Regions from separate parts of the Micromonospora sp. NPDC005367 genome, predicted to be linked through region 3. Evidence: riboswitches for the same ligand, from Rfam matches in the RefSeq annotation. Region 3 holds a riboswitch; each other region holds the start of a gene.
What was found. Region 3 has a riboswitch for cyclic di-AMP ahead of ABZS42_RS09420 (hypothetical protein). Riboswitches for the same ligand answer to the same signal wherever they lie in the genome.
Positions count from the first base shown of each region.

Region 1: another riboswitch for cyclic di-AMP. It lies ahead of ABZS42_RS18175 (C39 family peptidase); the one in region 3 lies ahead of ABZS42_RS09420 (hypothetical protein).
Region 2: another riboswitch for cyclic di-AMP. It lies ahead of ABZS42_RS18065 (transglycosylase family protein); the one in region 3 lies ahead of ABZS42_RS09420 (hypothetical protein).
Region 4: another riboswitch for cyclic di-AMP. It lies ahead of ABZS42_RS24925 (NlpC/P60 family protein); the one in region 3 lies ahead of ABZS42_RS09420 (hypothetical protein).

Region 1 is NZ_JBEXFP010000024.1:875-6,157, reverse strand. It holds gene ABZS42_RS18190 (acyltransferase) at 1-989, shown strand, start outside; gene ABZS42_RS18185 (hypothetical protein) at 1,079-1,525, shown strand; gene ABZS42_RS18180 (hypothetical protein) at 1,677-2,447, shown strand; cyclic di-AMP (ydaO/yuaA leader) riboswitch at 2,842-2,984, shown strand; gene ABZS42_RS18175 (C39 family peptidase) at 3,225-4,043, shown strand; gene ABZS42_RS18170 (alpha/beta hydrolase) at 4,165-4,908, shown strand; partial or broken gene ABZS42_RS18165 (CDP-glycerol glycerophosphotransferase family protein) at 4,922-5,283, opposite strand, start outside.
Region 2 is NZ_JBEXFP010000023.1:73,089-78,371, reverse strand. It holds gene katG (catalase/peroxidase HPI) at 1-720, opposite strand, end outside; gene ABZS42_RS18075 (Fur family transcriptional regulator) at 753-1,184, opposite strand; gene ABZS42_RS18070 (hypothetical protein) at 1,449-2,933, shown strand; gene ABZS42_RS18065 (transglycosylase family protein) at 3,138-3,776, opposite strand; cyclic di-AMP (ydaO/yuaA leader) riboswitch at 3,774-3,964, opposite strand; gene ABZS42_RS18060 (methyltransferase) at 4,256-5,272, shown strand.
Region 3 is NZ_JBEXFP010000009.1:106,994-112,276, forward strand. It holds gene ABZS42_RS09400 (hypothetical protein) at 221-358, opposite strand; gene ABZS42_RS09405 (STAS domain-containing protein) at 715-1,077, shown strand; gene ABZS42_RS09410 (SRPBCC family protein) at 1,336-1,806, shown strand; gene ABZS42_RS09415 (hypothetical protein) at 1,832-2,350, opposite strand; gene ABZS42_RS09420 (hypothetical protein) at 2,471-3,544, opposite strand; cyclic di-AMP (ydaO/yuaA leader) riboswitch at 3,549-3,681, opposite strand; gene ABZS42_RS09425 (cation diffusion facilitator family transporter) at 3,835-4,749, opposite strand; gene ABZS42_RS09430 (AAA family ATPase) at 4,858-5,283, opposite strand, start outside.
Region 4 is NZ_JBEXFP010000044.1:11,548-16,830, forward strand. It holds gene dcd (dCTP deaminase) at 1-178, shown strand, start outside; gene ABZS42_RS24925 (NlpC/P60 family protein) at 276-1,316, opposite strand; cyclic di-AMP (ydaO/yuaA leader) riboswitch at 1,329-1,465, opposite strand; gene ABZS42_RS24930 (peptidoglycan recognition family protein) at 1,720-3,741, shown strand; gene ABZS42_RS24935 (NlpC/P60 family protein) at 3,846-4,844, opposite strand; gene ABZS42_RS24940 ((Fe-S)-binding protein) at 5,124-5,283, opposite strand, start outside.

The sequences.
Region 1 (5,283 bases), on a different contig from region 3:
TGGCGCTGCTGGCGGCGCTCTGGTTCGCCGACCCGGTGCGGCTCGGCGTCGCGGTGGAGAACCTGCTCCTGCTCCAGGCCTGGGACTTCCGGGAGGGGCACTTCTACAGCGTCAACAACGTGAGCTGGTCGCTCTCCTGCGAGTTCTTCTTCTACCTGTGTCTGCCGCTGGCGCTGCCGCTGGTCCGTCGGGCACGGCCCTGGCTGCTCTGGGCGGTCGTCGTCGCGGTGCCGCTGTTGATCCTGGCGCTCTGGCCGGCCCAGCTGCTGGTGCCCGAGGAGAGCCGCTGGTGGTTCACCCAGGTCTTCCCGCTGACCCGGTCCCTGGAGTTCTGGATGGGGGTGGCCGCCGCGGAGCTGATGCGCCGTGGCTCGTGGCGTGGGCCCCGGCTGCCGCTGGCCAGCCTCCTCTTCGTCGCCGTCTGGGTGGCCGCCGCCGGGTGGATCCGCGCCGAGTTCTGGGCCGCGCTGCTGGCGGCGGCGTACGTCCTGGTCATCACCGCGGCGGCGGACGCCGACGTGCGCAACCTCCGCTCGCCGTGGCGGTCCCGCCCGATGGTCTGGCTCGGTGAGGTCTCGTTCGCCTTCTACCTGGTCCACGTCTTCGTCATGACGACCGTGCTGCGGCTGACCGGCGACTGGGGTGTCGGCCTGCCCGGGTGGTGGGGACCGGCCGTGGTGCTCGGGTTCCTCGTGCTGAACCTGGCCCTGGCCGGGCTGCTACACCGCTGGGTCGAGACGCCGATGATGCGCCGGCTCGGCCCACGCCGCACCCGCTCGCCCGCTGCCGTCGGCGCGCGGACCCGCCCCGGTGCCACCGGTCCGGACCGGGATGCTGCGGTCGAACCGGCACGGGCCGGCGGCTCGCCGGCCGTCCCGCGACCGCGTCGGGCTCCGGAGGACGAGTCCATTCAGGCGGGTGACCAGCCCGGCGGTGACCCCGACGACCGGCAGATGCACGCGGACCCGCGCTCGGCTCGGGCCGGCTGAAGCGTCCACCGTGGGTGGTGTGATCGGCGTGGCGGTCCGACACGCCCGGCTTTGGTGCGACGGGGTGACGACGGGGGTAGCGTTGCCGCATGCCCTCGTTCGCGCCCGCTGATCCTCTGTGGTGGGTGGCGCGATGGGCTACCCGGCTGCTGGCCAGCCTCGCGGTCGTCGGCGCGTTGACCCTCGGGTCGCTCTCGGCGCTGGGAGTCCCGCCGCACACCGGGGCCGCGGTCGAGCCGAGGGCGTCCACCGACTCGCGGGCCTGCGACTGCGCCACCGGGTCGGCTGGCACATCCAGCTCGCCGGCCGTCGTCGTCGCGGACGACGCTCCCGCAGAGTTCGCCGTTGCGTTCCGGACGCCCGCCGAATCCGCAGCCTCAAGGGTCGCCCCGTCGGCCGCGCACGGTGCCACTTCCGAGGTGTTTGCCTCGGCCGCACCGGTGGCCGACCCGGTCACGGTCCCGGCCGGCGAGGCGTGGCTGCCCCGCAGCGCGGTCGCAGCTGTCCGCGCTCCCCGAGCTCCGCCCGGCGCCTGACCCCGCCGGCGACGCGAGAGCGTTCCGCCGCCGCGCTCGCCGCACCCGTCTTCCGCGCCCGCTCCCGGCGCCCGGCGTGACCGACAAGGCCCCGCGCCGGGTGCCCCGTGCGGCTTCCCCGCATCGCGTCTGCTCGCCGTGAGGTACCGACATGGAGAAGACCGTCCTTTACCAGTTTCTCGTCGAGGTGCCGCAGGCCGCCGCCATCTGGTCGGCTCTGCTGGTGCTGGCCCTGATCGTGCTCACCGTGCTGGTCACCCGTCCGGAGCGCGACCGGCCGGAGGACGACCGGTCCGCCCCGACCGGGCCGACCGACCGGGAGCTGGCCGCAGCCGAGGCTGCCGACCTGCGCCGGTACGCCGACGAGGTGGCCGTGGCCGCGGCCGGCGCGGCGCAGACCGCCCGCCGGCGACGGGCCGAGTGGCTGACCGCCCAGGACGACCTGGACCGGGCCTGGGCGGCGTACGACGAGGCCGAGAGCGCCGCCCGCCGGTACTGCGGTGCCGGTGCCCTGCCGCCGCCCCGCACTCCTCGCACTCCGGCCGAGTACGCCGCCCGGGAGCGGCACCTGCACCGGGTGGCCACGGCGGCGTACTGGCGAGGCGAGCTCACCTTGCGCCAACTCGGCGATGTCTTCGGGCACCGGGACGGCTGGGATCCCCGCATGCACCCCGTCGAGCAGGAGGTGCACCTGGCCCGGGTGGTCCGGGACGGCCGGCTGGCCGGCTACCGGGCGGCCCGGGAACGGGAGCGCGGTGCCTGGTGGGACGCCGAACTCGCCGCCGAGGCGGCCCGTGCCCTGGCCACCGAGGCGTACGCGGCGGCGGCCCGCCTCCGGCCGGGGCAACTGCCGGCGGCTCGGCCCGCGTCCGCCGCACCCGCCCAGGTGGTGACCCGCTGGCAGCCGGCCAGGGTGGGCTGAGCGGGCCGGTCCGGGCCTTGATCGACTCGGCTTCCGTGAAGTCGGGCGGTCCCGGTCGTGCGAGCAGCGCGGCCTCAGGGAACTCCAGGACCTCAAGGAACTCGAGTCGACCCAGTTATCTTGGTGGGCCCGGTCACATCAATTCGAAAACGGTCAGTGGGATCAGCGGGTGCGAATCGTCCCCGCCATTTGGCAAGGTTGCCGTTCGACTGTCCCGTTGCGCCCCTCCGGTGCCGCCGTAACCATCCGTCCCATTGAGTCACGTCAGCGGCTGAACGCCCGGAAAAATTGTTCACCGGAACAGGTTTGAGCAGGTGGCGAAGGGTTGGCAGGCTCTCCGTCGACCAGTAGTGTCGGCGCGTCCGGTGCGGTAACCGTTCGCAACAGGCGACGCCGCGCCGACCCGCCTAATCGTGATTCCACGAGCCGGGGACCCACATGCACGTCCGGGGTGAATCCGCGAGCCACGGCCCGCGGTAGGGCGATCTTCCCGCCCGAATCCGTCAGCTAACCCGGTAGGCGGTGCCGGAAGGAGTTCCATCCCTGTGGTGCACGAACCTATCCCTCGGTCCTCCCCGACCCTCCACGGCGCCGCGGCGCCCGTGCTCGCCCGTCCCGTAGCGGCGAGCTGACTCCGGCACCCGCGTCTTTCCGCCCGACCCACCGGGCGTTCCCTGAGCGATCCACCAACCGCACGCGGACCAGGTCCGCGCGGTGACGCCTGCCCGGATTCCGGTACGGCTGCCGGTCGCTCACCCCCCGAACCGTGGAGGAACCGTGAAGCACACCCTGAAGCGTCAGCTCCGTCGGCTGGCCACCCAGCGCCCGTACCAGATCGCCGCCGCGTCCGCCGCGGCCGTGGTGCTGGCGTCCACCACCGGCGCCCTGCTCAGCGGCGCCGACGATGCGCCCGCCGCACAGCGCGGCGCCACCGCGGTGGCGGCCGAACTGCGCAGCGACGCCCACATCGCCTCGCTCGACGACCAGCAGCCCACCACCCCGGCGGCCGGCTCGCCCACGACCAGCGCCCCGGCGGCGAAGAAGTCCGCGAACCCGGACCTGACCCGCAAGCCGGCAGCGCCCAAGCCGCCGGCGAGCAAGGTCCTCGACTACGACTACCAGGCGCAGACGACCTACTTCTACTGCGGCCCGGCCGCCGCCCGGAACGCGCTCAGCGCCACCGGCATCGAACGCAGCCAGGACGACCTGGCCGCGCAGCTCGGCACCACCGAGATGGGCACCAACTCCGCCGAGGACACCACGCGGGTGTTGAACGCCGTGGTCAAGGGCAACCCGTACAAGACCACCATGTTCCCCAGCGCGCCGCGTCCCGCCCAGATGGACCAGCTCCAGGCCGACATCGTCCGGGCCATCACCGACGGGCGCGGTGTGGTCGCGAACATCGTCGGCGACGCCGTCGACACGAACGGTGGCTGGCACTCCTTCGGCGGCGGGCACTACATCGCCGTCGTCGGCTACCGGGACCAGGGTCGCACCGTGAAGATCGCCGACTCGGCGAACCCGGCGGTGCCGTCGTACTGGATCACCACGATCAACCTGGCGAACTGGATCACCACTCGCGGTTACTCCGCCTGACGATCGCGCTCACAACGGGCGCCGGCCCCCTTACGCGAGGGGCCGGCGCCCGTTGTCGTCCGGTCCGACTGTCGGATGTTCACCCTCGCCGGGCCGGCCCCGCCGATGGCACACTGCGTCCATGAACGACGGTGGCGCCCGTACGGCCGGCCGGCCCACCCTCCTGCTGCTGCACGGCATGGGTGCGACCGGTGAGGTGTGGCTGCCCTGGACGCCACTGCTGCGGCGCCGCTGGGACGGGCGCTGGCTGGCACCGGACCTGGCCGGCCACGGCACGTCGCCGCCGCTGCCCGCATACTCCTTCGCCGCGCTGGCCGAGCGGGTGGCCGCCGCCCTCGCCCCCGGTGACCGCCTGATCGTGCTGGGGCACTCGCTCGGCGGCGTGGTCGGCCTGACGCTCGCCGCGCGCGGCGCCGGGCTGCCTGTCGCCGCTGTCGTCGGGCTCGGCATCAAGGCGGTGTGGTCCGACGCCGAGCTGGCGAGGACGCGCCAGCTGGCCGCCCGCCCGGTCGCCTGGTACCCGACCCGGGACGAGGCCGCTCAGCGCTACCTGCGGGTGTCCGGGCTGGCCGGGCTGGTCGCCCCCGACGATCCGAGGGTGACGGCCGGGCTGCGTGAGGTGCACGGGCGCTGGCGACTGGCCATGGACCGGGGCGCGTTCGCGGTCGCTGAGCCGGACCTGGCGGCGCTGGTGGCGGCCACCGAGGTGCCGGTCCTGCTGGCGCGCGGCGAACACGACCCGCTGGTCACCGACGGGCAGCTCCAGCGCTACGGGGTCCCCGTCGCCACGCTCTCCGGGCTCGGCCACAACGCCCACGTCGAGGACCCGGAGGCGGTGCTGGCGCTGGTCGAGGCGTACCGCTGAGCGGGAGGCGGACTCAGGCGGTGGTGGAGACGGTGTCGGCCTCGGCCGGACGCGGCGCCGGGGGCTTCCCGGCGGGCTCCAGCTCCCGCCGCGCGGCCTCCAGGAACGCCTCGGCGTACGACTCGGCGGGGAAGCCGCCGAGGTAGCGCCGACGGGTCTCCCAACGCCGCGCGGACAGCGGGTCGGTGTCGAGCAGCTGGTCCAGCACCTCGTCCAGGTCGGCCATGTCGCGGCGCAGCACGTAACCGGCGCCGGCCTGCGGGAACCGCTCGGTGAACGCGCCGCCGTCGGTGCCCATGTCCGTCACCGCGAACGGCTTGCCCGAGTAGAGGTAGTCCGAGATCACCCCGGAGACGTCGGAGATCAGCGCGTCGG
Region 2 (5,283 bases), on a different contig from region 3:
GTTGCCGTTCGGGCCCTCCGGGTTGACGTAGATGAGGCCCATCTGGACCGCGGCGAGCGGCTGCTCGAGTTCCCGGTCACCGGTGTAGCGCTCGTCACCGAGCCAGGTGGTCTCGGGGCCCCAGTAGACATCGTCGTCGGGCTCCCAGACGTCCACCCGGCCACCGGCGTAGCCGAAGGTCTTGAAGCCCATCGACTCGAGGGCGACGTTGCCGGCGAGGATCATGAGGTCGGCCCAGGAGAGGCTCTTGCCGTACTTCTTCTTGACCGGCCAGAGCAGGCGGCGGGCCTTGTCGAGGTTGCCGTTGTCCGGCCAGCTGTTCAGCGGCGCGAAACGCTGCTGGCCGGCTCCGGCGCCACCGCGACCGTCGCTGACGCGGTAGGTGCCGGAGCTGTGCCACGCCATCCGGACGATGAACGGGCCGTAGTGGCCGAAGTCGCCCGGCCACCAGTCCTGCGAGGTGGTCAGCACCTCCGCGATGTCCTGCTTGACGGCGGCCAGGTCGAGGGACTTGAACGCCTCGGCGTAGTTGAACTCCTCACCGAGCGGGTTCGCCACAGCGGGGTTCTTGGCGAGGATCTTCAGGTTGAGCCGGTTCGGCCACCAGCCGCGGTTGCCGCCGCCCTGAGTCGGGTGCGGCGCACGTCCGTGCGGGACCGGGCAGCGAGACTCGCTTCCCGCTTCCGCGTCGTGGACGACGGCGTCGTGGTTCTCGGACATCGGGTTCCTTCCGTGCTTCTCTATCAGGGGGATCAGGAGTTGGCTGTGGCGGAACAGTCGGGGCACAGGCCCCAGTAGACGACCTCGGCCTCGTCGATCGAGAAGCCGTGGGCGTCGGAGGCGGTCAGACAGGGCGCCTCGCCGACCGCGCAGTCGACGTCCGCGATCAGACCGCAGTTCCGGCACACGACGTGGTGATGGTTGTCCCCGACCCGGGACTCGTAGCGAGCCACCGAGCCGGCCGGCTGGATCCGCCGCACCAGACCCGCGGCCGTCAGCGCGTGCAACGAGTCGTACACGGTCTGGTGGGACACCTCGGGAAGGTCGCCACGGACGACACCGATGATCGAGTCGGTGTCGGCGTGCGGGTGTGCGTACACCGCGGTCAGCACCGCCACGCGCGGACGGGTCACGCGTAACGCGGCCCCGCGCAGCAGTTGCTGGAAGTCCGGAGTCGTGGACACGAGACGCAGTCTTGTTCGTTTTTTGGAATCAGTCAAGATTATGGGCTGGACGTCACCCCGGCCCGACCGAGGCCAGGTGCCACGCGTCGACCCCGGAGGTGACCCGGATCACCACGTCGTCGACGCCGTTGCGGTGGCCGATGCCCATTCGGTGTACACAACCCGCCACCACTCCCCCCGTCCGCGCACGACACCGGCACCGCGGGTGGATCTTTCGCAAGGCGGACACCCACCCTAGGGTGGGGGCCGGCGGAGGGATCACGCATGGACGCGGCGCAAGCGATTTCCCTGGTGGCGAGTTGGATCAGGTCACACGGCCTGGACTACCCCACCGAGGAGTTGACGGCTGATCGCTTCGAGGGGGGTTGGAGCGTCTACGCGCCGGTGATCGTCGACGAGAGCGACCCCATGGCCTTCCTCGACATGCCGGTGGGACGCTCGGTGTTCCTGGTGGGATTCTCCGGGCGCATCGAGGAGGTCTCCTCCTCGATGCCCCCGCAACAGGCCCACGACCGCTTCACCGTGCGGGAGATGGCCTCCGCCGGGTCGGACGAGTCACAGTTCATGGCCGAGTTCGAGCGGGCCTTCCACCAGGCCGCGGCGGGAGACCAACCGGCCGTCAGCAGCTTCACCGTCGTCGACACCCCGCCCGACGACGCCCGAACCGCCGCGGAGGCGTCTCAGCTGCTCGAACCGATCGTGCAACGGCTGGCCCGGCTCGGGCCGCCCGGCTGGCAGCGGTTCGCGGCCGAGTTCGCGTTCACCGTCTCCGCCGAGATCGCCCAGCTCGTGTTCTGGTCCAGCGACAGGCCGGTACCGGTGCCGGTGCCGTTGTGGGCCGGCGAGATGGTCCGTCACCAACGAGACGTCGCCGCGCGGATGCCGGCCGGGCCCTGGTGGCGACTGCTGCTGACCGTCACCGATCGCGGCGAGATGACCGTCGACTACGACTACGGCGACGAACCCTTTCCCGACGGCCAACTGATGCCGGCCGAGCACTACCGCAACGACCTGGCGGCCTATCCCCGCCCGCGCGTACCGGTATGGCTCGCCGGCTACGTCGCCGGACCCACCGCGCAGGGCCGCGATCCCGGCCGCGCGGCCGCCGCGGCAGCGGCCGACGCCACCGCCGGTCGCAGGGGCACCGCCGTGGACGACGTCCCTCCCCTGCCGGATGTCTGGGCACGCTGGGCGGCGCTGTCAGCGGCGTACGTCGGCGTCGGGTCGGAATGGGGGCCGCGCATCTTCCCCGGGCACGGCTGGTACGAGAGCGACCGCCGCAGCGGATCGGTCCTCTTCCTGCTCCCGGGCGAACGCGCGGTCCTCTCCGGCGGAAAGTGGAACTCGCCGCTGCTCGAAGCCGCCTACCACGGCGGCCAGCCCCTGCCCGACCTGTATGCGGGAGCACCCGCCTGGGTCACCGACAGCGTCCTCAACACCCGCAACCGCAACGGCCTGTTGACGTTCTGCCTCTGGTGGGACGGCGGCCGGTGGTACCGGGGCGACACCGACACGTCCGATGAACTCGACGTCCCCCTCCCCCGCATCTGGACCCCGGACGAGACCGTGCGAGCGATGACCAGCCAGACCGGTCCCGGCACCGCCGCCGCGTGCGAGGGCTTGCTGACCGCGCTCAGCGCCCACCGGGCCACCACCCGCGAGGTGGCCGCCCTCTTCACCCGCGTGCCCGGCGCCGGCATCGACGCCGCCGTCAACCAACTCAGCCTCGCCGGCCTACTGGCCGCCTGAGCGCGGGCCCGGGCCACCCAGGCCGGTGCCGCGGGGGCTGGACCGCGCGGCGATCCGGAACTCGATCGCCGCGACCCGGACGCACCGCCATCGGCAAGCGGCCTCCGGGACGGAAGAACCTTCCGCCCCGGAGGCCGCTCAGGCCGACGACGACCCGCGCCGGGACGTGCTCGCAGGCTCGGGCCGCTTCGGAAGCGTGCTCGGTCAGAGGCTGAGCCGCTGACCCGGGAAGATGAGGCCCGGGTCGTCGCCGACCACGCGCTTGTTGCGCTCGTACAGGGCAGGCCAGCCGCCGGTCACGTGGTGTGTCCCAGCGATCTCCGACAGTGTGTCACCCGGCTTCACGACGTAGCTGCCGCCGGTCGAGGTCGAGGTCGAGGTGCTGTGCCGCTGGGTGTGGGTGGTCGGCTTCGTCCCGCTGCCCGAGGGGCGCTTCGATCCGCCGGTCGACTTCGACTCGCCCGTGGACTTCGACGACGTCGAGCCACCCTGCTTGCCGCAGGTCGGCCACGCGCCGATGCCCTGACCGTCGAGCACCTTCTCGGCGATCGCGATCTGCTCGTCACGGGTGGCGAGGTCGGCACGGGCGGCGTACTTCGTGCCGCCGTACCCCTCCCAGGTGCTCTGGGAGAACTGGAGCCCGCCGAAGTAGCCGTTGCCCGTGTTGATGTGCCAGTTGCCGCTGGACTCGCACTGGGCGACGGCGTCCCAGTTGACCGCCGCCTGGGCGGGGGCGGCGCCGAAGAGCGCGACGGCGCCGGTGACCGCGCTGGCGGCCAGGGCGCCGACGGCGACGCGACGAGCGGTAACGGCACGGTGACGGGCGTGGTACGCAGATGTCATGGATTTCCTCCACGCCGACGAGGTGAGCTGTCGGGTTCGGACTGAGGTGCCCGGCCGCGGAATGGGCGGCTTCACCCCGAGGCGCCCGTGGGGCAGGAAGCCGGTGGGCGCCGGGAAACGGTGGGTCCCCCGCTCCTGCCATGGGTGACGTTCCGACGACCGGCGGCAGGATTTGGCGTTACCGGTCGCGGTGTTCGCGTCGGCGAACTCGACCGACGCTAGGCAGGATTCGCGGCCATTGCCCACTTCATGTGAAGTTGTTCACCGGGCCACGCGTGGCAGCCGGGGTTCGAATTGCGCGTCCGCGCGAATCGTGCAGCGGTGGCACGTGGCCCGGATTGCCCAATCTGGACGATGGCGGGTGGCGCGAGGTCACGGACCGTCGAACCAACCGTTACCGGATTCCGGGCCTCGCCGCGCATTCCTGGAACGTCGAGCCCGGCGGAATCTGTCATACATGCGCATGCTCTGATGTGATCATGATCAGTCCAACTCCTCTGATGAGTCTCGTCGCCGGCGCGTGGGGCTTCAAGACCCTCGCCGTCGGCGTCGAACTCGGCCTGTTCACCCGGCTCGCCGGTGGGCGCACCATCACCGTCGACCAGGCGGCCGCCGAGTTCGGCCTGGCCGAGCGCCCGGCGGACATGCTGCTGGCGGCGAGCGCCTCCCTCGGCCTGCTCGAACGCGCGGGCGACGGCTACCGCAACTCCGAACTCGCCGAGCAGTTCCTGGTCGAGGGCCGCCCGTACTACTTCGGCGGGCAGATCCGCTACTCGGACCTGCGCACGTACCTGCCGTGGCATCGCATCGCCGACGCGTTGCGCACCGACCGGCCGCTGACCTGGGATCCGCAGAGCCAGCAATCGATGTTCGACACCAGCGACCCGGAGATGATCAGCCAGTTCTGGGACGCGATGTACTCCACGTCCAGCTTCACCGCCCGGGCGTTGGCCGGCGCGTACGGCTTCGATTCGCATCGATCGCTGCTCGACGTCGGTGGCGGGGCGGCGGCGTTCCCGATCGAGTTGTGTCGGCACCTGCCGGACCTGCGGGCGACCGTGCTCGACCTGCCGCACGTCCTCGTACGGGCCGAGCAGCGGATCGCGGCGGCCGACCTGAGCGGTCGGATCAGCACCGTCGCCGGCGACTTCCTCGCCGACCCCGCGCTGCCGGGCGGACACGACGTCATCCTGCTGAGCATGATCCTGCACGACTGGGACGAGCCCACGAACCGGGCACTGCTCGCGAAGTGCCATGCCGCGCTGCCGCCCGGCGGAGCGGTCGTCATCTGCGAGCTCCTGCTGAACGACGAGCGCACCGGGCCGCCGGAGGCGGCGCTGATGGGTATGAACATGGTGGTCGAGACGGAGGGCGGCCGGAACTACTCCGGAGCCGAGTACGTCGCGTGGCTCGCCGGCACCGGTTTCGTCGACATCCGTACGGTGGCGTTCGACGCCCCGGGCGCCAACGGGGCGGTGGTGGCCCGCCGACCCTGACCGCGACCGCT
Region 3 (5,283 bases):
TACCTCCTCGGAGTGCCGGCCGCGGCGGCCGGGTCGGCATCGGCCGTCCGGACCGGCGCGTCACGATTGGCCTACCCGGCAGTGCCCCGGCCATCGGCACCCCAAACCCAGCGAACCGCCCACCCGGGCCATCCACCGGCTCGTCCCGGTGCCCGGCCCAATACGGCGAACTGCCGGCCGCGGTCGGGCGGCCGGCAGGTGGGAGAAGGAGCTGTCGCGGTCAGCGTGCCAGGACCACGGCGACACCACGAGCGAAGTCGTCGTCATCGTCATCGTCGTCGCCACCGCCGAAGCCGCAGGCCAGTACGAGGGCGAGCAGGGCACCGACGCCGGCCAGCGCGGCCAGTCTCTTGATCATTGATCATCCCCTCTGTGGTGGACTCCCGGCTGATGCTAGGCCGCAGAGGCAAGCGCGAATCGGGCTCGCGCGGGACCGATCGATGCCCGATCATGACGTGCGGGAGCCGGCCCGGGCCGCGTCGTTTCGGCCCGGCTGGCCTTAACCGGTTACCCTGGGCGGCGATGCGTCGGTCCGCGACGGGTCGTTGAACGAACAGACGAAGAGAAAAATCCGGACAAGGGTGACGAAATGTGCCCTGATCCGCGAATTGCTCATCCCCCGGGGGTGGCGACCGAGGCCATCGGAGGAATACTCTCGGTCGCGGCCCGCGTACTGATGAGACGCCCGGGGGACGGGCGGGTGGAGGTGCTCGCGTGAGCCTGTCGATCGTGAAGTCGGTTCTTCCCGGTGGTGTTGTGGAGATCGCCCCACGGGGCGAGATCGACGTAGACACCGCGTACGAGGTGCGCGAGGCGATCGCCGAGGTGCTGGCCAAGGGCCGTCCGGCGCGCATCGAGCTCAACATGCGCCTCGTCACCTTCATCGACTCCGTCGGCATCAGCGCAATGGTGGCCGGCTTCCAGACCGCCGAGGTGAGCGGCGTCAAGCTCGCCGTCACCGAGCCGAGCCGGTTCGTGCACCGGCAGCTCTGGGTGACCGGCCTGCTCGGCCTGTTCGGCGCTCCCGAGCCCTACTACGCCGGCACCGCCACGCCCGAGGTGCTTCCCGGCGCCTGAGCCGCGCTCACCTCTCGTCCGGGTCGGCGCGAGCCTCGTCGAGGCCCGTGAGGTCCACGGTCACCCGTAGGCAGGGGAGTGGGCGGACGCATGCCCGTGCACGCGTCGCCCCGGCCCTGGTTCCGGCTCCCGCGGCCCGCGCCGCCCGTCATGCGACAGGTACCCCAAACCACGGCATGCGCTCCGCGGCCCGCTCAGCCGTTGCCACCCCGTCTCCGGTGGGCGAGGATCGGGCGACCGGCGACGGCGGGAGACGGTGTGCTCAGGCGCGATTCCTTCAGTTACACCGTGCAGGCGCGCTGCGCCCTGGCCGACGCCGCCGCGCTGCTCGGCGACCTGGGCCGGCAGGGCGCGCTGCACCCGTTGGTCGTCCGGGTCCGCCGCCTGCCGCCCCGAGCGGGCGCCAGGGCCAGTTACGCCATCACCGACCGGCTGGCCGCCGGGTCGCTGCGGTTCCCGGTGACGTACCGCGCCGACGTGCTGGTCCGAGCGGACGACGAGATCTTGACCGTGGCTCGGCAGTGGCCGGCGACCATGGTGCGCAATCACACCCTGCTGTGCGCCGAGGCGGACGGGCTGGTGCGCATCGACGTCGAGATCACCCTCGCCGCGCCGGCGCCGCTGTTCGCGTACGCCTTCCGGCAGGCCCGCGCGGCGCACCTGGCACTGGCCAACCGGCTCGTCTCCGAGCTCGAACGCCACCGGGAGAGCCCACCCGCCGCGTCCTGACCGGCGCCGCGACAGCGGCCGGCGGTCAGGCACCCGCGCGCCCGGCCACCGCCGGGCGCCCGCGCCGCGCGCCCGGTCCGGCCGGCCGCATCCGCCCCCACGGCTTGTACGTGGAGAGCACCGTCGCGATGATCATCAAGCTGGTCGACACGGCGGGCGCGATCACCAGGTCGGCCCGGTCCCGCGCCGGCAGCGCAGCCCCGAGGTCGCCGGCGGCGCGCAGGCTCGGCGTGAGCAGGAACAGCACGAGCCCGACCATCACCGTGGTGATCAGCAGTTTCGCCAGCACCCAGCGGTAGCGGAACAGCTTCCACGGGGTCAGCAGGGCGCTGGTCACACCGACCACCCACACGGCGACGGCCAGCGGCGCGAAGAGCGTCGTGCCGATCAGCGCGGCGGCCGGATAGACCACGTCCGCGTCGGCGCCGCGCAGCACCGCCACGCCCAACGCGAGCAGTACGAGGTCCGCGCCGAGCCAGCCCAGCGAGGTGACCAGGTGCAGCGTGAGCAGAGCCTTACGCACGGTCGGCGGTGTTCGGGTCATGTCCTCGATGCTGCCCGTGCCGGCCGGCCGGATCGTCCGCCGACCGGCGACATCGTGGCTACGTCCCGCGACGTATCCGGGCGGTGCGGGTGGCCGCTGCGACCACCCGCCCGCGCGGCGTCAGTACACCGAGAGGTGCACGTGGTTGGTGTGGTCGCTGGACGGGTCTCCGCCCGCCCCGCTGTACGACTTCCATCCGCTGCTGGGCAGCCAGATCTGCCGGTACCAGATCACGTAGAGCACCGCGAGCCGGTCGGAGTTGCGGATGAAGTACGCGGCCAGGTTGTTGCCGTACGTCTTGTCGCCGCCCGTGGCGTCACCGCCGAAGCCGTTCTTCTGGGCGGCGAAGTCGCATGCCCGCCCCTTGGGATGCTCGCCGGATCCGCCGTTGCGATGGCACGAGACGTAGCGGGTGAAGCCGGCCGCCTTGGCCTGCTTGAGCGCGTGCAGCGCGCGCGGGGTGATGCAGCCGCTCGCCGGTGTCGGGTCGTTGACGCTGCACGACTCCTTGGGCCAGGAGCCGTCCGGGTTGCGCGGCGCCGGGTCGGCGTTCGCGGTGGAGGTGCCCCGGTTGGACCCGCCGGCGGAGGAGTTGACCGCGTTCGCGTTGGCCACCTCGAGGGCTCGCTCGGCCTGTTGCTTGCGCTTCGCCATCACGGCGACCTGCTTGCGCTGCTCCTTGATCTCACCGTCCAGCGCGGCGCGGGTCCGGTTCGCCTCGTCCCGGGTCGCCGTCAGGTCACGCAGCGCCCGGTCCTCCTTGGAGGCGACGGCCTCCAGGGCGGCGGCGCGGTCCATGAAGCCCTCCGGGCTGCTGCTGCTGAGCAGTGCCGAGACCGTGCCGAGCCGGCCGGTGCGGTAGGCGACCCCGGCGATCTCGCCGACCTTGCCGCTGCGCTCCGCCAGCTCGGCGTCGGTCTTCTTGAGCCGGTCGGTGAGCTGCTGCTGCCGTGTCACGGAGCGTGCCAGGGCGGCCTTCGCGTCGAGCCAGCCCTTGCTGGCCGCCTCCAACTGGGCGCGCAGGGCGGGGGTGCCGCCCTCGGTGTCGGTGCTGGGGGCCGCGGCGGGCAGAGCCGCCGGGGGAGTGGCCGCGGTGCCGGTGCCGGGGGTGGCCACGAGGGCGAGGGCGAGCGTCGCGGCGATCAGGGCCGCCATCCGGGCGGCGCGTCGTCGTACGGGTGCCACTGCTGGCATGCACATGTCCTTCCGTCAGCCGCCGACCGGGTTAGCTGACGGGTTCGGGACGGAAGATCCCTACCGCTCGCGCGGATGCACCCCAGGAACGTGGTTCCCCGGTTCGCCGAACGTCGGCGATTAGGCGGCGGTCGCCGCCGGCGCTGGTGGGCGCCTCCTGGCGGAGACCGGGACCGAGCCTACCGGTGCCGGTGGGGCTGCTGCAGCCGATGTGACTCCCTGTGCCGTCGAGCTAACCGAAAAATGCGGCACAACCGCACCATCCGGCTCAAAGACCCCGCCTGTTCACATCACCACTCGACGGCCCCGCAGGCGCCAGGGGCCGCACCGGGCTCGATCTGCAACGTCGCGTGCTCGATGTGGAAGTCCTCGTGCAGCGCCTCCCGCGCCGCCGCGAGCACGGTGCCGACCTCCGCGCCGGGCGCCATGGTGAGGTGCGCCGAAGCCACCTCCATGCCCGAGGTGAGCGTCCATACGTGCAGGTCGTGTACGCCGGCCACGCCGGGCACCGCGGCCAGCCGGTCGTGCACCGCGGTCACCTGAAGGTGTTCCGGGGCGGCCTGGACCAGGATGCGGACCGCGGCCCGCCCGAGCCGCCAGGTGCGCGGCAGGATGAACACGCCGATCGCCACCGCCACCAACGGGTCCGTCCACCACCAGCCGGTGAACGTGATGAGCAGCGCCGCCGCGATCACCCCGAGCGAGCCGAGCAGGTCGCCGAGCACCTCGAGGTAGGCACCCTGGAGGTTGATGCTCTCCCGGGCCCCGGGTCGCAGCAGTGCGAAGGCGGCCACGTTGGCCAGCAGGCCCAGCACGGCCACCGCCAGCATCGGGCCGGCGAGCACCTCCGGCGGGTCGCCGAACCGGCCGACCGCCTCGACCAGCACGTAGACCGCGACCCCGGAGAGCAGTACGGCGTTCGCCAGCGCGGCGAGCACCTCGAGACGGTAGAGGCCGAAGGTGCGCTGCGGGTCGTGACCGGCCCGCCGGGTGGCGGTGATCGCCGCGAGGGCCATGCCGATGCCGAGCACGTCGGTGAACATGTGCCCGGCGTCGGACAGCAGGGCGAGCGAGCCGGTCCGGAAGGCGGCGACCGCCTCGACCAGCATCAGGACCGCGAGCAGGGCGAACGCCGCCCAGAGTCGGCCGCGGTGGTGCTGCGCGGCGTTCACCACCGACTCGTCGTGGCCATGACCTGCGCCCACGAGACCACCCTCCGCCGACGGTCCGGACCGGTCAAACATATGCTCACATCGCAATGTGTGCAACTGTCGGCCGCGCCGGAGGCCGAGGCGGGGCCGCCGGGGGACCGCTCAGTCGGTCGGGTCGATCGTGGCGAGCCGCTGGGTGGCCCGGGAGAGCGCCACGTAGAGCGTCCGGACGCCCGAGCCGGGATCCGCGCGGATCTCGCTCGGCGCGACCAGCACCACCCCGTCGTACTCCATACCCTTCGCCTCCAGGCTGGTCACCACCTGCAGACGGGACCCGCCCAGCGCGCCGAGCCAGCTCGCCACCTCGTCCCGGCGAGGCACCGGCGTGATCACTCCGACCGTCCCCTCCACCTCACCCAGCAGGGCGTCGGCGGCTGCCATGGTCGCGCTCTCCAGCTCCGCCCGCGGTACCGCCAGTTCGACCGGATCGATCCCGGTGGAACGGACCGCGGTGGGCAGCGACAGGTCCGGGTCGAGCCGGCGGATCTCGGCCGCCGCCACCGCGAAGATCTCGGAGGAGTTGCGGTA
Region 4 (5,283 bases), on a different contig from region 3:
GAACCTTCCGATCACGCTCTGGCCGGGCATGAAGATCGGTCAGCTCTGCATCTTCCGGCTCTCGTCACCCGCCGAGCACCCGTACGGCTCGGCCGTCTACGGCTCGCGCTACCAGGGCCAGCGTGGCCCGACGCCGAGCCGGGCCTGGCAGAACTGGCGTACCTGGCCCACCCGCTGACCGGCGGTCGGGCCCGGAATCCGACCGAGCCTCGTGCCCCGTCGGGCGCACGCAGAAGCCCCTCCCACCCGGTGGAAGGGGCTTCTGCGCGAAACGATCAGTCGGGACGGCCGAAGCTGTGGATGGGGCCGTCGTCGACCTTCTTCATCTTGATCGGCACCCCGGCCTGCGAGGCGTGCACCACCCATCCGCCGCCGACGTACATGCCGACGTGGTGCAGATCGCTGTAGTAGAAGACGAGGTCGCCGGGGCGCAGGTCCGCACGGCTCACCGTCTTGGTCACCCTGCGCTGCTGCGCGGCGTTGTGCGGCAGCGACACCCCGGCCTTGGCCCACGCCGCGAGCATGAGCCCGGAGCAGTCGTACGAGCCGGGACCGTCGGCACCCCAGACGTAGGGCTTGCCGATCTGGGCGCAGGCGAACTTCACCGCCACCCCGGCGGCGCCACCCGGATAGGTGGCCGGGCACGGGGCCGGACGCAGTGGCCCGCCGCCGCCGTTGCCGTACACCTTGATCCGCAGCTTCTGCAGCCGGTCGATCTCGGTGTTGATCTGCTTCTTCTTCTCGGCCAGCTGGGCCTCGGTCCGGGTCAGCTGGGTGACGAGCTCGTCCAGCGGCGCCTTCTGCCGGGCCAGTTCGTCGCGCAGGTCGACGACCTGGGCGACGTCCGTCTGCTGATTGTGGGCGAACCGATCGAGCAGCTCCAGCTGGCCGACGACGTCACTCGGTGACTGGCTGCCGAGCAGGGCGTTGACGGTGGACAGGTTCTCGCCCTTGTACGCCCGCACCGCGAGCACACCGACCTTGTTCATGGCCTGGTCGATCCGGAGTTGCAGTGGCTTGATCCGGGCCGCCAGCGCATCGGCCTGCTTGCGCTTGGCCGCGAGCTCCTGACGGGTGGCGTTGTGCCGCTCGATCACGGGTTCGAGCTTGTTCCAGTCCTGGTCGATCTGACGCTCGATCTCAGCGACCGACGGGTCGGCGTGCGCCGCCGTGGCGCCGCCGGTCAGGACGACGCCGACGCCGATGAGGGCGGCGAGGACGGTGGTGATGCGGGACCAGCGTGGACGCGGCGCACCCGTCGTCGGGCCGGCTGTCGCCGACCGTCCGGACGGAGGCCGCGGGGCATGGTGTGCCACCGGGCTCCGTACTCCTTCTTCCTGACCGCCTACCGGGTTAGCTGACGGGTTCGGGCGGGAAGGTCGGCGCCCTACCGCAGTGGCTGCGGATTCACCCCGGAAACCTGGGTCCCCGGCTCGCTCAGCGAGCGACTCGGCGGTGTCGGACCGTTACCGCCCGGGTTGGACGGACCTGCTGCCGGCCGACGATTGATCAGCCTAGAGAGCGCCGTTACCGATCCGCAACCCGTCGAGCCGTGACACTCCGTGGTGACGCAGCGGGACGCACCCCTGGTGCGAGAACGAAGGTTTTCTTCCGAGCGCTTCGACCAGTGGAAAGGTATTGACCCCGAGGGCACGGCGGAGTCAAGGTGACCAATACCTTGACCCGTCCGTAACTGGGGGTTCGATGCACCGATCAACCATGTCGAGGAGCAGGCGTGCCCTGCTCGCCGCAGCGATGGTCACGGCCACCGCTGCCGTGCCACTGACCGGCGGTCCGGCCGGGGCCGCACCGCTCGCCGGAACCGACCCGACCGGCGAGCGTCAGCAGCAGTACGCGGCCGCGGCCGCGGAGTACGGCGTGCCGGAGACCGTCCTGCTCGGCGTCTCCTACCTGGAGTCCAGGTGGGACACCCACGCCGGCACACCCAGCACCAGCGGCGGCTACGGGCCGCTGCACCTCACCGACGCGGCTCACGTCGCGAGCCTGACCCCGAGCCACCACGTCCAGCAGGACGAGGACCCGCGCGGCGACACCTCCCGGCCACTGGCGGTCGCCGCGCCCGGTGGAGCCGAACCGTCCAGCGCGCCGGCGTCCGCGGCGCTACAGACCCTTCAGGCCGCCGCAGCGCTCACCGGGGCGGACACCACGGCACTCCGTACCGATCCGGCGGCCAACATCCGTGGCGGCGCGGCGCTGCTCGCCTCGTACCAGAAGCAGCTGGGCGGCCCGGTCGGCGCGGAGACCGACCCGGGAACCTGGTACGGCGCGGTGGCGCGCTACTCGGGAGCCGACACCGAGGAGACGGCCTCCGCCTTCGCCGACGAGGTGTACGACCAGATCCGCGTCGGCGCGACCCGGCGAACCGACGACGGCCACCAGGTCACCCTCGCCGCGCGCCCGGTGACCGCACGGGCGGACACGGTGCACCGTCTCGGGCTGCGCAAGTCGCAGCGCCCGGACCGGGTGGAGTGCCCGGTACGGCTCGGCTGCGAGTGGATTCCCGCCCCGTACGAGCAGTACGGCCCGGGCGCCGGCGACTACGGCAACCACGACCTGGGCAACCGGCCGGCCCAGCAGAAGATCGAGTACATCGTCATCCACGACACCGAGGGGTACTACGGGCCCAGCGTCGGCCTCGTGCAGCAGGCCGACTACCTGGGCTGGCACTACACGCTGCGCTCGGTGGACGGCCACGTCGCGCAGCACGTTCGGACCAAGGACGTCGGCTGGCAGGCCGGCAACTGGTACGTGAACGCCAAGTCGATCGGCATCGAGCACGAGGGCTTCGCCGGCCACGGCACCTGGTACACCGAGGCGATGTACCGGGCCTCGGCCAAGCTGGTCCGGTACCTGGCGCTCAAGCTCGGCATCCCGCTGGACCGGCAGCACATCATCGGGCACGACAACGTTCCCGGCACCGTCGCCTCGACCGTGGCGGGCATGCACTGGGACCCGGGCCCGTACTGGGACTGGTCGCACTACTTCGATCTGCTGAAGGCGCCGTTCCGGACCACCGGCACCAAACGGACCGGCCTGGTCACCATCGACCCGGACCTCGCCGCCAACCGGCCGGCGTTCGTCGGCTGCAACCAGCAGCCGCCGGGCGTGCCGGACCCGCTGCCGCCGGCCGAGCCCTGCCCGCTGCGGGGCTCCTCCGCGGTCGTCCTGCACAACGCGCCGAGCCAAGACGCCCCGCTCGTCAACGACCTGGGCCTCCGTCCGGACGGCTCGCCGAACACCATGTACATCTCCGACCACGGCGCCCGGGCCTCGGCCGGCCAGACGTACGCGGTGGCCGAGGTGCGCGGCGACTGGACGGCGATCTGGTACCTCGGCCAGAAGGCATGGTTCCACAACCCCGCCTCGGCGCCGACCGCGAAGTGGGCCACCGGGTTCGTGGTGACTCCGAAGCCGGGGAAGGCGACGATCCCCGTCTACGGGCGGGCCTACCCGGAGCAGGCCGCGTACCCGGACGGCGTGCCATACCAGACGATCTCCCCGATGCAGTACACGCTCACCGCCGGGCAGCGGTACGCGGTCGGCGACGTGCTGCCGAGCGAGTACTACAAGGCATCCACCTTCGACGGCTCGTCCCCGGGCGACTGGACGGTGATCCGGGGGGACCTGCGGTACGTGCAGATCCAGTTCGGCCACCGCATCATGTACGTCAACCTCGACGACGTGCTGCTGCTCCCGTCCGCGGTGGGCGCACCCCGCTGACGAGCATCGCGCCGGCCCGGCTCCGGCGCCCGGCTCGATGAGCGTTACACGAAACGCGAGGGCCCCCGGTCGGTCGACCGGGGGCCCTCGGCGTACGTGGTGGATCAGCCGGGTCGTCGGAAACCGGCGACGGGCATGTAGTTGATGCTCGCCACCTGGACCGGCTTGCCGGCCCGTGGTGCGTGCACCATCTGATCGTTGCCGAGGTAGAGCCCGACATGGTGCAGGTCGCTGAAGAAGAAGACCAGGTCACCCGGGCGCGCCTCGGAGCGCGGGATGGCCTTGCCCTCGTTCCACTGGGCGCCGGTGAAGTGGGTCAGGCCGATCCCGGCCGCCTTGTAGGCGTACTGCGTCAGGCCGGAGCAGTCGAACGAGTTCGGGCCGGTGGCACCCCACACGTACGGGTCGCCGACCTGCTTGCAGGCGGTCTGGATCGCGGTGCGGGCCGCCTCGCTGACCACTCCCTTGACGGTCGGGCAGTTCTCCGGCATGACCACGGACTTCGGCAGCGTCTTCTCGAGCCGCTTGATCTCGGCGTCGATGCTCTTCTTCTTGGCGGCCAGGTCGTCCTTCTGCTTCGTCTGGGTCTCGATGAGCCCGTCCAGCTTCTCCTTCTCCGCGTCGTACTTCGCGCGGACCTTGAGGATGCCCTCAACCTGCTTGTGTTCCTGCCGGGCCAGCCGGTCCAGGATGGTCAGCTGCTCGGTGAGCGTGTCCGGCTTGGCGCTGATCAGCAGCGCGCCGAGGTCCTGTGAGGGCCCGCTGATGTAGTAGCGGGAGGCGAGGTCACCGACCCGGGTCATCGCCAGCTCGGTCTGGAGAGCGAGCGGCTCGATCTTCTTCTCCAGGCCGGCCGACTTCTTCTGGTTGACCTTCAGCTGCGCCCGCACCTTGTTGTACTGCTCGATCGTGGGTTCCAGCTGCTCCCACTGCCTGTCGATCTGCGCCTCGATCTCCTCGACCGAAGGCTCGGCGTGGGCCGGCGCGGCGAGCAGACCGGCGCCGACGGCCGCAGCGGCGACCAGTGTGAGCAGACGGTGGGCGGCCCGACGAAGGCCACCCGGACGAGCGGAACGTCCCGGTGCGTGACGATGAGGGGGCATGGTTGCCACCGGCACCGACTCCTTAGCGATCGACCGCCGGGCGCCTCGCAGAGGGGAAGTGGGCGAGGGCAGACGACCCACAGCGGTCGGTGCCCCACGATAGGGAAGCGCCGGAGCGGAATCAAGGCGCGCCCGCGCGTCGTCACACCAACGCGACGGGGCACGTACCAAGGGTGTTCGCTTCGGGCGTGGAGCGTGGCCGGCGTCGGGCCGTGACGGGACCGACGGCGGTGGCAGGCGCCACCGCCGTCGTCGTTGCGGATGCTCCGGGCGTACGCCTCAGCCGGCGACCGGCTCGGCTGCCTTGTCGCCCTGGGTCTGCTCCGGCTTCACCGAGCGGAGCAGCACGCTCGCCACGTCGATCACCTCGACCTGCTCGCCGGCTCCCTTGCCGTTCACGCCGTCACTGAGCATGGTCGAGCAGAACGGGCAGCCGACC